One region of the Glutamicibacter sp. NPDC055354 genome, then DNA from elsewhere that is predicted to be linked to it. Evidence: riboswitches for the same ligand, from Rfam matches in the RefSeq annotation. Region 1 holds a riboswitch; the other holds the start of a gene.
What was found. Region 1 has a riboswitch for S-adenosylmethionine ahead of ACWICV_RS12110 (bifunctional o-acetylhomoserine/o-acetylserine sulfhydrylase). Riboswitches for the same ligand answer to the same signal wherever they lie in the genome.
Positions count from the first base shown of each region.

Region 2: it holds a riboswitch for S-adenosylmethionine, as region 1 does, so the genes downstream of both, ACWICV_RS15515 (acyl-CoA dehydrogenase family protein) here and ACWICV_RS12110 (bifunctional o-acetylhomoserine/o-acetylserine sulfhydrylase) in region 1, are expected to answer to the same signal.

Region 1 is NZ_JBSHMB010000002.1:399,106-405,886, reverse strand. Features, by position in the region: gene ACWICV_RS12120 (SGNH/GDSL hydrolase family protein) at 1-95, shown strand, start outside; gene metX (homoserine O-acetyltransferase MetX) at 178-1,323, opposite strand; gene ACWICV_RS12110 (bifunctional o-acetylhomoserine/o-acetylserine sulfhydrylase) at 1,326-2,669, opposite strand; SAM riboswitch class IV at 2,761-2,880, opposite strand; gene ACWICV_RS12105 (VOC family protein) at 3,053-3,697, shown strand; gene ACWICV_RS12100 (GNAT family acetyltransferase) at 3,759-4,175, opposite strand; gene ACWICV_RS12095 (CPBP family intramembrane glutamic endopeptidase) at 4,194-4,976, opposite strand; gene ACWICV_RS12090 (phosphotransferase family protein) at 5,073-5,918, shown strand; gene ACWICV_RS12085 (hypothetical protein) at 6,008-6,442, shown strand; gene tpx (thiol peroxidase) at 6,591-6,781, opposite strand, start outside.
Region 2 is NZ_JBSHMB010000004.1:93,629-100,409, reverse strand. Features, by position in the region: gene ggt (gamma-glutamyltransferase) at 1-1,439, shown strand, start outside; gene ACWICV_RS15520 (LLM class flavin-dependent oxidoreductase) at 1,522-2,925, opposite strand; gene ACWICV_RS15515 (acyl-CoA dehydrogenase family protein) at 2,983-4,314, opposite strand; SAM riboswitch class I at 4,330-4,421, opposite strand; SAM riboswitch class I at 4,689-4,790, shown strand; gene ACWICV_RS15510 (ABC transporter ATP-binding protein) at 4,796-5,617, shown strand; gene ACWICV_RS15505 (aliphatic sulfonate ABC transporter substrate-binding protein) at 5,705-6,727, shown strand.

The sequences.
Region 1 (6,781 bases):
CCGGCGACGGCATCACCCCGAAACGGCCCTCGGCCACGCCGTTTGCGCAGACCAAGCCAAACGACTCGCTCGGCGCCGGCGACAGCGCCAAGTAGGCATGAAAAGCCTGAAGCAGTTCCACCGATTACTGGCGGAACTGCTTCAGGCTTTGAAATCTTCCCGAGCCCCTTCCGGGGTTCAGTCTCCGAACACCAAGGTCCGAAGCACGCCATCGAGCTGCGTGGCATCGGTCAGGAATCCATCGTGGCCAATCGGCGAATCAATGTAGTGCACCGGTTTTGGCTTGGCCAGCGACGAAGCCAGCTTCACTGACTGCTCAGGAAAGTACAACCGGTCAGTGGTTACCGCGGCAACCACCACGTTGACCTTCGCCAGTCGCGCCAAGGCGGCTTCCAGGGATTCATGGCCGCGAGCCACATCATGGCTCATCAGCGCCTCGGTGAGCACCAGGTAGCTGTTGGCATCGAAACGATTCACCAACTTGCTGGCCTGATGGTCAAGATAGCTTTCCACCTGGTACCGCCCGCGAGGCCCCTCGAGCAGACCCGTTGGCTTCTCGCCATCCTGCGGGTTGCGCGAGAAACGGGTTTCAAGCTCGGCCTCGGAACGATAGGTGATGTGGGCCAGGCGGCGAGCCAAGCCAAGACCGGCGTCCGGGCGCGCATCGTTGCCGTAGTAGTCGCCATTGCAGAAGTGCGGATCCAACCGGATGGATTGGGTTTGCACCTGTGCAAAGGCAATTTGCTCGGCAGTCGCCTGCGCGCTCGAGGCCATCACTACGAGGTTCTTGACTTGGTCGGGGAACTCGACGGCGTATTCCAACGCGCGCGCACCGCCCATCGAACCGCCAATGACCGCATGCCAGGAATCGATTCCCAGTTGCTTGGCCAGCCGCGCTTCAAGGCGCACCGAGTCCTTGATGGTGACGAAAGGAAAGCTCGAACCGTAGGGCAGGCCCTGGTCGCCCAAGGACGAGGGGCCGGTGGAACCATTGCAACCACCCACCATGTTGATGGACACGACAAAGTACTCATTAGTGTCAACCGTGGCGCCGGGGCCTACGAGCTCTTCCCACCAGCCGGCGCTTTGCGAATCGCCTTGCGCAACGTGGGCATCACCGGTGAGCGCATGCATCACCAGCACCGCGTTGGAGCCATCAGCTGCTAGCGTCCCCCACGTTTCATAGGCCAGCACCACGTCCGGAAGGAATCCACCGAATTCGAAGTGGTGCTCCCCCACGGACTTACGGCGCAAAATGCCGTCTTGTCCGCCGGCGAGCTCTTCGGCGCGCAGAGTATCTTCAGTAGTCACAATGGATGCCATGCCTAGAGGGTTTCCTGCAGTTCCTTGTTCTCGAGGGCTGCAACAGCTTGGAAGCCCAGTTCCAGATCGGCCAGAATATCCTTGATATTCTCCAGTCCGACGCTCAGCCGCACCAGTCCCGGGCTCACGCCGGCCGCAACCTGCTCCGCTTCGGAGAGCTGGGCATGGGTGGTGGAGGCCGGGTGGATGACCAATGAGCGCACGTCGCCGATGTTCGCGACATTGGAGTGCAATACCAGTGCGTCCACGAAGGCCTGGCCGGCTTCCGAACCGCCCTCCAGTTCGAACGCGATGATCGAGCCGGCGCCCTGATCGCTGTACTTCTGCGCACGCTCATGCCAAGGCGAGGACTTCAGGCCTGCGTAGGCGACCTTCTGCACTTCCTCGCGGGCTTCGAGCCAATTGGCAACTTCTACGGCATTCTGGCCGTGGCGCTCAATGCGCAGCGACAAGGTTTCCAGGCCCTGCGCGATCAAGAACGCGTTGAACGGCGCAACCGAGGAACCCAAATCGCGCAGCAACTGCACGCGGGCCTTGAGGATGTAGGCCAGATTGGCGCCCAGGATGCCGTTGACACCCAGGTCGCGGGCGAAGACCAGGCCGTTGTATGACTCGTCCGGGGTGTTGAATCCCGGGAAGCGGTCGGCGTCCTTGGCGAAGTCGAAGTTGCCCGAGTCCACGATGACACCGGCAATGGCATTGCCGTGGCCGCCAAGGAACTTGGTGGCCGAATGGATCACGATATCCGCGCCCCACTCGATCGGGCGGATCAGGTACGGGGTGGCCAGGGTGTTGTCCACCAGCAGCGGCACGCCAGCTTCGTGGGCGATCGCCGAGATGCCCTCGATGTCCAGGACGTCCTGTCGCGGATTGGAGATGGTTTCCCCGAAGAAGGCCTTGGTGTTCGGACGCACCGCGGCACGCCAATCATCCAGGTTGTCCGGGTCCGAAACGAAGGTGACCTCGATGCCCAGGCGCTTGAGCGTGTGCTTGAGCAGGTTCTGGGTTCCGCCATACAGGCTGGGGCTGGCCACCAGGTGGTCGCCGGCTTCGGCCAAATTCAAGATGGCGAAAGTGGTGGCAGCCTGTCCCGAAGAGAGCAGCAGTGCTCCAACGCCGCCCTCCAGGTCAGCGACGCGGGTTTCCACCGCGTCAGTGGTCGGGTTGCCGATACGGGTGTAGATCGGCTCCAGTTCCTGCAGCGCGAAACGTGCAGCAGCGCTCTGGGCGCTGGGGAAGACGAAAGAGGTGGTTTGGAAAATCGGGAGAGCCCGTGCTCCGGTCGTCGGATCCGGGGTCTGGCCGGAGTGGATCTGACGGGTTTCAAATGACCAGTTATTGCTCATGGTTTCCTCCAAATAGCGTTTCATGACTATGGGGGTACGCCACTGAAAAGACACCGACAGGAAGCACCATATCGTGACGACTTCCAGGGGTAACCCGCGCTTGTCCTTGATGCCTTGTGCGTTCAAGGGCCAGGTCTTCACCCGGGGCACCCCACCGCGGTTGGAGGGTTGCCGCCCAGTAAGCCGGGGCTTGTTACTGGGACTCATGACCTGGTACCAGTTTGCCCGAAAACCGAAGATCTTTGCAACGCAAGGGCTCGTCATTGGACTCAATCGGTCATATTTCGCGAATATTGCAGGTTCATCGCAGAGTATTCGATAGCATCACGGCACTTAGGTGTGCCTAAGTAGAGACTCGCATCACATGTTGCCATGATGGGCACATGATGAGGCTAGATCACGTAAGTTATGCATGCGGCCCAGACGGGCTGTTGCCAACCGCTGAAAGAATCTCCGAGTCCCTTGGACTGGAATTCGTCAAGGGCGGCGTGCATCCACGATTCGGAACACGCAATGTCATCTTCCCGCTCAAGCATGGCCAGTACCTGGAGGTGGTTGAAGTCCTGAACCACCCGGCCAGCGACAAGGCACCCTTCGGACAGGCGGTTCGCGCCCGTTCGGAGCTCGGCGGCGGCTGGATGGGCTGGTGCGTCTCGGTGGAGGACCTATCCAGTGCCGAGGACCGCTTGGGCCGCAAGTCGGTGCCGGGCAACCGGAAGTTCCCTGATGGCCGCGAACTGACCTGGCAGCAGATTGGCATCAAGGGCCTGATCGCCGATCCGCAGTGCCCGTACCTGATTTCCTGGGATGAAGGATCCGAGGAGCTGCATCCGTCCAAGGCGCTGGAACCTGCCGGCGCCATCAGCCAGATCGCCATCGCCGGCTCGCGTGAACGGGTGCTGGATTGGCTGGGCCAGCCGCAGAACGTCAATTTGGGCGCTGTCACCATGCAATATGAAGCGCCGAATGGCACTCCGGGCATCATGTCGGTTACCTTTGAGACCGAGTCCGGAACCGTGGTGCTGTAAACAGTTCCGCAGAGATCGCAAGTAGGCGGGGACAATGGCGTCCCCACCTACTTTCTTTTCCTTAAGGCCGGTCCAGCCGCTTCCCCAGGACCGCGACGTGCTGGTCTTCGAAGCCCAGCCGTTCATAGAAATCGATGACGGCAGAGTTCTCCTCGCGGACCATGAGCTGCACCTTGGGCACGCCTAGATCCCGCAGCCACAGGACAGCGGCATCCACCAGCGCCCTTCCCAGTCCGTTGCCCTGCCGGCACGGATCCACCGCAACATAGTAGAGCCAACCTCGGTGGCCATCATGGCCAACCATCGCAGTAGCCATGAGTTGATCGTTCTCAACGATGGACAGCACCGTGGAAGTAGGCTCGGCCAAAGCCCGTCGGGCGTCGGCGAGCGCATCATTCCACGGACGAGTCAGCCCAGTTGCTTCCCACAATTCAACTGCTTGGCGAAGGTCCTCTTCGCGCAGCACGGTAATCTGCATTGGCTCAGCTTACCGGCGCTACTGGCCGATTCCGATGGCCGGCCCGACCAAGGCGTATCCCACGAAGCCGATGGCATCAAGCAGGAAGTGCGCGATAACCAGCGGCATCACCCGCCCGTACTTCTGGTATACCCAGCCGAAGACGACGCCCATGAGCATATTGCCGATCATCGGCCCCACCCCCTGGTACAGGTGGTAGCTGCCTCGGATCATCGCAGAACCAATAATCGTGCTCCACAGGCCCAGCTTCAATTTCTTGGCGTAGGTGAACAAGAATCCGAGCATCAGCACTTCTTCGAGGACTGCATGACGTGCAGCCGACAGCAGAAGCACTGGGACGCTCCACCAATAATCGCCAAGATTCGCTGCTGACAGTGCCGTGGTGACGCCCAGTGCCCGCCCAGCGGCATAGACGCCCAGCGTTCCTACTCCCATGGCCAAGAACATCCCCGCCCCGAGCAGTGCGTCCTTGCCCGGCTTGCGCATATCGAAACCGATGTCCCGGATAGTTCGTCCGGTCGTGCGCTTCATCAGGTAGAGCGCCAGCACGACGGGTACCAAGGCAAAGAAGATGTCCAGCAGCTGGTAGGAGAAATCAAAGAACTCGCGGGTGCTCAGCGGGTTGTTCAGCGATGTAGTCTGCTCGCGCAGCGGCGCCCGGGTGACCTTGTCGGCAAAGCTCAGCAGCGAGTAGACCGCGCTTTGTCCCAAAGACAGGGCAAGAACCAAGACGATCTCGAATTTGAGGGTCTTGCGGGTTGCTGTCTGCTTAGATTGTTCAGCGTTCACGTTTCCGATCATAGGCTGATCTGGCTGTGCGCGTACTGAGCAGCCACGTGGCAAACCTGCGATAGCCTGAGGTTGAGACCACCAGCAAGCTGAACGAGAAGAGTGCGAGTGAGCCGTCCTGCCACCATTGGAGAACTGCAGATTGCCCGTCAGCTCTGCCCCGATCTTTCCTGGGAAGATGCGGCCGTGAACGAAGGCGGACAATTCCACAAGGTGGTCATTGGCAATCCGCAAGCGGTGATTCGCATGGCGCGCACGCCAGCGGCCACGGAGCAGATGCCCCGTTCCGTCAAGCTGCTGTCTTTGCTGGAGGGCCAGCTCAACTACCAGATTCCGGTGGCGGTTTCCGAGATCCTGCACGTCGACGGACTCAGCTCCGTGGCCATGTCTTTCATCCCCGGCAGCGCCCATGAACCGCATTACGGGGATCCGAAGGTGCTGGGACAGCTGGTCAAGGATTTGGCCGAGCTGCCGCTGGAGCCGATCAGCGAGCATCTGGCCAAACCGTTTTCATTCCGTGGCGAATGGACCCAGGCCAGGCAGCAGCAATGCTTCGATGCGCTGCCCGAGGAACTGCGAGGGCCTGCTACCGAGCTCTGGGCCCAGCTCGATTTCCTGGCGCAGGTTCCTGCGGGCTTGGTTCATGGCGATTTGGCCGGCCACAACATGCATTGGATCGGCGAGAAACTGGTTGGCATCTTGGACTGGGACCTGGCCGCTGCGTGGGACCCGGCTTTGAACACCGCTTACCTGAGCCTGTGGCATGGGTTGGAAATGGCGGATTTGATTGCTCCCAGCGCCGAGGAAGCATACCGGGCCAAAATCTGGTTGGGCCTGATGAGTCTTGAACGGCTATCGGATACGCTCTCGCGCACCGACAACCCGAAGATGGGCAAGCTCATGCGCAAGATTGGTCCGCGCATCCTCACCGCCGCGCAGACGGTACGGAAGTGAGCTCCTCGCTAACCATTCATCCCGTCGCGACAGCATTCTCACCAACCAGAATCCGATATCGAACTGTAGCTTCCTAAGCGAGGAAAAATATGACCCTGAAAAACGCATTCGCTCTCATTGCCCTCGTAGGAACTTCAATGGCGTTCACAGGTTGCTCCCTCAGCGATTCCAGCAGTCCTCCTCCACCAGGTACAGATTCGATGATGCCGCTGCAAGACCATGAGCTGGCTGCCATCAGCACAGAAATTGATAGGAAAGACCAGAATATCTCCCTTGCTATTCCGCTCCGCGGCGGCAAATATACGGTAGTGCTCGAATGCTCGGGCGAAGACATGTCGTCCAGCATCGCATGGCAAAGCGATGAGAAACCTGACAAAGGAGAAATCAGCGTTCCCTGCACCCATGACGGCGCAAACGCCCGCGAAGAGATTTCTCTAAACGGCTACTCAAGTTCGCTCACTTTCGTCGCAAGAGAGTTGCAAGGACACGAACTTACGGTATCAATTGCCTCAAACGCGACTTAGCACTTGATGATGATCCCTCCCGATGTCTTCGTCTATCAGGATCTAGCGAAACATTATTTTGTTCAAACGCGTTGAAAAAGCAAAATGCCCACCCGAGCACGATGCTCAGGTGGGCATTTTGGCGTATCGTCTCCGATACAAAGAATATCTAGTTCAGTGCTGAGATGGCTGCCTCGTAGTCCGGCTCGGTGGTGATCTCCGGGACGATCTGGTTGTAAACAACCTTGCCGTCTTCATCCAGGACTACAACCGAACGGGCCAGCAAACCAGCTAGTGGACCGTCAACCTGGGTGACGCCATAGTCCGAACCGAAGTCGGAACGGAAGACCGAAGCAGCGG
Region 2 (6,781 bases), on a different contig from region 1:
GCGAGCCGTATAACTTCACCCCGGACCTGGTCACCAGTGGTGTGGCCGTAGGCGTGCCCGGGACAGTGGCCACCTGGCAGCGCGCACTGGATAATTGGGGTTCGCAGAACCTGAAACAGGTTCTGCGGCCGGCGACCCAGATCGCTTCACGCGGCTTTGTCATCGACGAGACGTTCCGCGAGCAGACCCTGGACAACAAGGAACGGTTCGCCGCGTTCACCTCCACGAGCGAATTGTTCCTGCCCGGCGGAGATGCTCCGGAAGTCGGGAGCATTTTCAAGAATCCGGATCTCGCACACACCTACCGGATGCTGGCCAAGCAAGGCATTGATGGATTCTATGAGGGCGAACTGGCTGCCGACATCGCCCAAACGGTACAGGCGCCGCCAAAGAGCGAAGACACCACCCTCCCGGTTCCCGCAGGGCAGCTGGGCACCGCCGACCTGGCCGGCTACGAAGTGGTGGAGCAGGCACCGACAAAGGTGAACTACCGGGGCTACGACGTCTTCGGCATGGCTCCTTCTTCCAGTGGCGGAACGACCATCGGCGAATCGCTGAACATTCTGGGCGAATTCGATTTGCCAGCCATGGAAGAACCCGATGCCTTGCATCATTATTTCGAGGCAACTGCGCTCGCCTACGCTGATCGCGGCAAGTACGTCGGCGACCCCGCGTTCACCAGCGTCCCGACCCGGACCTTGACGGACAAGTTATTCGGCGCGGATCGTGCCTGCGCCATTGATCCGGATCAGGCCGCAACGAAGCCGGTCGCTCCGGGCAACCTTGAAAACTATGATGGCCAATGCCCTGCGGCTACCAGCGAACCGGTAGTGGAGCAGGATACGGAGAACATCTCCACCACCCATCTGTCGGTCGTGGACCGTTGGGGCAATGCCGTTTCCTACACGTTGACCATCGAGCAGACCGGCGGCTCGGGTATGGTGGTCCCCGATCGCGGTTTCCTGCTGAACAACGAGCTGACCGATTTCTCCACGGTGTACGACCCGCAGGATCCGAACCGCATTGAACCTGGCAAGCGCCCGCGTTCCTCGATGGCTCCGACCATTGTCCTGCAGGACGGCGAGCCGGTGCTGGCCATCGGCTCCCCCGGTGGTTCAACCATCATCACCACGGTGCTGCAGACCCTGGTGAACCGCATTGATCTGGGCATGGATATCAGCGAAGCCATCGCCGCTCCACGTGCTTCCCAGCGCAATACGGCAGTGGTCACCGCGGAACCGGAGTTCATCCAAGCCCATGGTTCGGCGCTCGAAGCCTTCGGGCACAAGCTCGCGCCAGCTGGGGATTCCTTCACTCCGCAGGCGGAAATCGGGGCGGTTGAAGCGGTGGAAATCGCTGCCGACGGCACACTCACCGCCGCGGCCGAGCCCACGAGGCGCGGCGGCGGTTCAGCCATGGTGCTGCAGCCAACCGAATAGGCCCGCAGGCAGACGGCGGCCCCCGGCAACTTCATTCGAAGGTGCCGGGGGCCGCTGTCTGCTGCGCTAGCAGGCGATGCGCCTAGGCCTGCGCGGCCATCCGGTTGGAGATCTTGTACCGGGCTGCGCGGTGGGTGTCCTTCACGCGGTCGCCGGCGCCGAACATCTTGTGGCGCAGCGAGCCCTCGGTGTATTCGGTCTTGTAGACCCCGCGCGCCTGCAGCTCGGGAACCACGTACTCGACGATGTCCTCGAAGGTGCCCGGAGTGACAGCATAGGCGAGGTTGAAGCCGTCCACGTCAGTGTAGTCCACCCAGTCGATGAGCTTCTCGGCTACCTCGGCGCCGGAACCAACGGAGACCGGGCCGAATCCGCCCACGCCGATCCATTCGGCCAGCTGGCGGATGGTCCACGGCTTGCCGGTATCGCCGCTGGCCTTCTTGAAGGTTTCCACCGAGGACTGGATGGCGTTGGACTTCACGTCGTCGCCGATGACATCGTCGGGACCGTAGACGGACATGTCGATGCCGGTCCAGCCGGACAGCAGTGCCAGCGACCCCTCGATATCCACGTAGGAGCTGTAGTCCTGGAACTTCGCCTGGGCCAGTTCGGTGGTTTCGGCGGTAATGATGGTCTGCATGGCGAAGACCTTGATGTCGTAGCGGCCACGCCCGGCGGCCTCGGCAGCGTCACGGATCTTGCTGACCGCTTCCTTCAGCAGGTCGCGGGTGGGGCAATTGACGAAGATCGCTTCGGCGTTCGACGCGGCGAACTCGGTGCCGCGCTTGGAGGCGCCGGCCTGGTAGATCACCGGGGTGCGCTGGGTGGACGGCTCGGTGATGGCGATGCCCGGGACCTTGAAGTACTTGCCCTCGTGCTCGATCGGGTGCACCTTGGCCGGGTCGGTGTAGACGCCGGTGGCCTTGTTGTTCTGCACCGCGTCGTCTTCCCACGAGCCTTCGAGCAGCTTGTAGACCACCTCGAGGTACTCATCGGCGTGGTTGTAGCGCTCGTCGTGCTCCATCTGGTCTTCCTGGCCCATATTGCGGGCCGCCGATGGCAGGTAGCCGGTGACGACGTTCCAGCCCACGCGGCCGTTGGTCAGGTGGTCCAAGGTGGCCAAGCGGCGGGCGAAAGCGTACGGGTGCTCATAGGCGGTACCTGCGGTGACGCCGAAGCCGAGGTTCTGGGTCACAGCGGCCATGGCGGAAACCAGCATCATCGGGTCGTTGACCGGTGCCTGCGCGCCGGAGCCCAGCGGGGTCACGTTGGTGCCCTTGTACACGTCGTAGGTGCCCAGCACGTCAGCAAGGAACAGCCCGTCGAACTTCCCCTTTTCCAGCACCTTGGCCAGGTGGGTCCAGTAGCCCAGGGTGTTGTAGGTCGAGGCCTTGTCCTGCGGATGGCGCCACAGGCCCGGCGACTGGTGCACCACGCAGTTCATGTCGAATGCGTTGAATAAGATCTCGCGCTTGTTCTCGCTCATGGCTTTGCCCCCATAGGTCGGTAATCGTGGAAAGTTGCTGGTTTGCGTCGCAGGCCCTCAAGCCCGCTGGGTTGAATCTTCGCCGGTGACGGACAGCCGCTGCGGCTGGACACCGTTGATCTCGTAGTCCCCGACGATGCGCGCCTTGTAGATCGCCGGGTTATGCGTGGCGATGGTGCGCGCATTGCGCCAGTGCCGGTCCAGGTTGCAGCCGCTTCTGGTGGACGAGGCTCCCAGTCCGTCGAAGAGCTTGCTGGTCACGCCGATGGCCAGTGGCTGCACCACGGTTTGCGCGCGGTTGGCGGCCAGCTCGCATACTGCGTAGCGTTCTTCGTCGTTCAGTCCCGGGTCGCCCAAGGCGGCTTCAACTTCGAGTACCGCGCCGATCACCACGGAGTCGGCAGCGAAGGACTCCGCGGAAACTTCGCCCACCAGCTGGAGGACCTGGGGTTCCTGGTATACCGGCACCCCGGTTCCGGTGGTGAAGATGCGGGTGCGCGCCTGCACCGCGCTACGCAGGTCGTTCAGCGCGGCGCGGGCGATGCCGGCCTGCACGGCCATGAGCACCAGCTGGAAGATCGCCGCTTCGGAGTCATTGGTCTGCTGCGGCATGAAGCAATCCACCGGGACCTGGTGGAATTCGGTGGTGCCGGTTCCGGTGAGCCCCTGGCCGAATCCATCCCAGTCGTCGAGGATCTTGACGCCGCTGCGCTGGGTGGAGACCACGGCGATCTGGCGGCCGGCGAGCTCCGGGTGGGCCACGGCAACGGTGGTCCAGTCGGCAAAAATGGTGCCGGTGCAGTAGTACTTTTCACCGTCGATCACCCAGCGCCCGTCCACGGTGCTGGCCTTGGTGTTCAAGGTGCCCAGGGCGTTGCCACCGCGTTCGGTGTAGGCGTTGCCGATAATCTGCCCGGCAGCGATGCGAGCGACCCACTTCTTGCGCAGCTCTTCGTCCTCCAGCGCCAAGACGTTCTCGACGAATGCGACATGTGCACGCCACAGCTGGCCTACGTGGGAGTCCGCCTCGGACAGCTCGATGAGCAAGCGGAAGACATCCACCAGCCGTGCGCCGTAGCCCCCATCGGCAACGGAAAGGCGCAACGCACCGAACCGCTCGCGATTCAGCAGGCCTACCTGCTCGAAAGGAAGCACGCGGTTCAAGTCGCGGTCCTTGGCGGTTGCGGCGATCTGCGCAAAAACGGGACGGAAGATTTCGGCCAGCCGGTCGTATTGCTCATCCGCACTTGGTCCGGGGGTGATTTTCAGCAATTGCCTAGTCGGCAACTGTTCTTCAAACTTGTCCAGGCCCATTGCGGTGGCCTGCGAAGGGTCACTGAGCTGGTTGAAGTCCAGTCCGAGGGCATTGTGCGATTCACCAATAGGCATCAGGGTTCTCAATTCTTTCCATCGGTCCTGGCGGTAGCACCGTCCCGCTATTGGGGTGGTTGCTGCGGCGTCGTGGAGCCAGATCTCTCAGCCGCTCTGGATGGGTCGTAATTCATTTGTAACGGTAATAAACCGGTGATTCCAACCCGCGAAGTCACATTTCGTCCCAGTGCCGGCAGTGCCCATCTTCAAATTTCACAGCCTAATCCGTGTCCTGCCGAAGATGAGTTGCAAAGTTTTGCTTAATGTCGAGCAAACCGGCCTGCAATAAAATAAATAACGAAATTTCTGGGCAATGTGACGTAGTTGTCGAAGATTTTTTCATATTACGCGAGATTTGCGTTCAAATCGTTCGACTCGTTGTAATGGACACGTAACCATCCCGAGCGGCCGAGAGATCTGGCTCGTTGACGCCGCAGCAACCACCTTTGGAGTTTTGCTCTGCAGGCCGGTGCTACCGCCAGGACCGATGGAGATGAACATGACTCTTTCCTTTGCAGCGCCCGAGGCAGCTCCCGTTGTCTCAGCTTCAAGCGCCCTGGACGTGCAGTTCAGCAACGTGTCGCGGACCTTCACCACCAAGATGGAAAGCCGCACCGTCCTGGCCGATATCAACCTGCAAATTCCAGCAGGTCAAGTCGTGGCCATTCTTGGAGCCAGCGGTTGCGGAAAATCCACGCTGCTGCGTTCAGTATCGGGCTTGGACCACCCCACCACCGGCACCATCCGCACCGGCACCCGCGAGGTCACCGGCATCAACGAGTTATGCGCCGTTGCCTTCCAGGAGCCCCGGCTGCTGCCATGGCGCTCGGTTCGCCAGAACATTGCACTAGGCCTGGCACCGGAAACCGATAAGCGCGCCGGCAACTCGCTGATCGATGAGTTGATCGAGCTGACCGGTCTGAGCCATGCAGCCAGCTTGCGCCCACGAGAGATCTCCGGAGGCATGGCGCAGCGGGTTTCGCTGGCTCGCGCGCTGGCTCGGCGCCCGGGTGTATTGCTTCTTGATGAACCCTTCGGAGCCCTCGATGCGCTGACACGCTTGAAGATGCAGGATCTGCTGCTCTCGATTCACGCATCGTTCCCCACCACCGTTCTCATGGTGACCCATGATGTGGACGAGGCGTTGACTTTGGCTGACCGCGTGATTGTTCTGGGGCGAGGCGCTGGGCATAGTGCAGCGGGCGTCATCGAAGATCTGTCCATCTCAGCTGGGCATCCACGCCGGCATACCGATGAAAAGTTCGTTGCAGATCGTCTGCACCTATTGCGCCTGCTCGGCGTCGACCCAACCAACCATTAGTCCCGGGCACGCCGTGGGGCCCGAACCATTCGGCGGCCTCTCTGCCTTTCACCTACACCGCTTGCACGCACAATTCTAGGATTCTCCATGCTTTTGAACCGTCTCACCCGCCGCACTGCATTGTCCGCCGCCGCCTTGCTCGTTGGCGCAATTGCCCTGACCGGCTGTGCTGGCGAAAACGCTACAGCCTCCTCGGATGGTCAGACCCTGTCCATCGACTTTGCCACATACAACCCGCTGAGCCTGGTGCTCAAGGAAAAGGGATGGTTGGAAGCAGCCGCCAAGGAGCAGGGCGTAAATGTCGAATGGATCCAGTCCGCTGGTTCCAACAAGGCCAATGAAGCTCTTCGCGCCGACGCAATCGATGTTGGTTCCACAGCCGGTTCCGCTGCGCTCCTGAACCGTTCGAACGGTGCACCCATCAAGACCATCGCACTGTATTCGCAGCCGGAATGGGCGGCCCTGGTAGTGGATAGGGACTCAAAAATCGAGTCCGTTGAAGATCTCGCTGGCAAGACCGTGGCCGCTACAAAGGGCACCGACCCATACTTCTTCCTGCTGCAGGCGCTGGAATCCGCGGGCTTGAGTGAAGCTGACATCAAGCTGCAGAACCTCCAGCATGCCGATGGACGTACCGCCCTGGCCAACGGCTCGGTTGATGCCTGGAGCGGTTTGGATCCGATCATGGCCGCTGCCGAAAAAGACGGCGCGCAACTGGTTTACCGGAACTTGGATTTCAACACCTACGGTGCGCTGAACGCTCGCGAAGACTTCATTGAGCAGAGCCCCGAACTCGCCCAGCTCGTTGTCGATGCCTACGAAAAGGCTCGTGGCTGGGCAGCTGACAATCCCGAGGAAACCGCAGAAATCCTGGCCGACGTAGCAGGGCTCGAACCAGGAGTTGCTGCCACCGTCATTGAGGAACGCTCCAATCTGGACGTTCCGGCAGTTCCCGACGCCAAATTCACTGGAGTCCTGAGCAAGATTGCTCCCACGCTGGTCGCTAGCGGCGATGTCTCGGAGCAGGAATCCGTTGATGAAGCTCTGGAAACCCTCATCGATGACCAGTTTGCCGTCAAGGCAGACGCAACAAAGATCTCCGGAGAGTAACCAGCCATGAGTCCCACTAACGTGGCTGGAACCCGCGGAAGCCAAACACCTGCC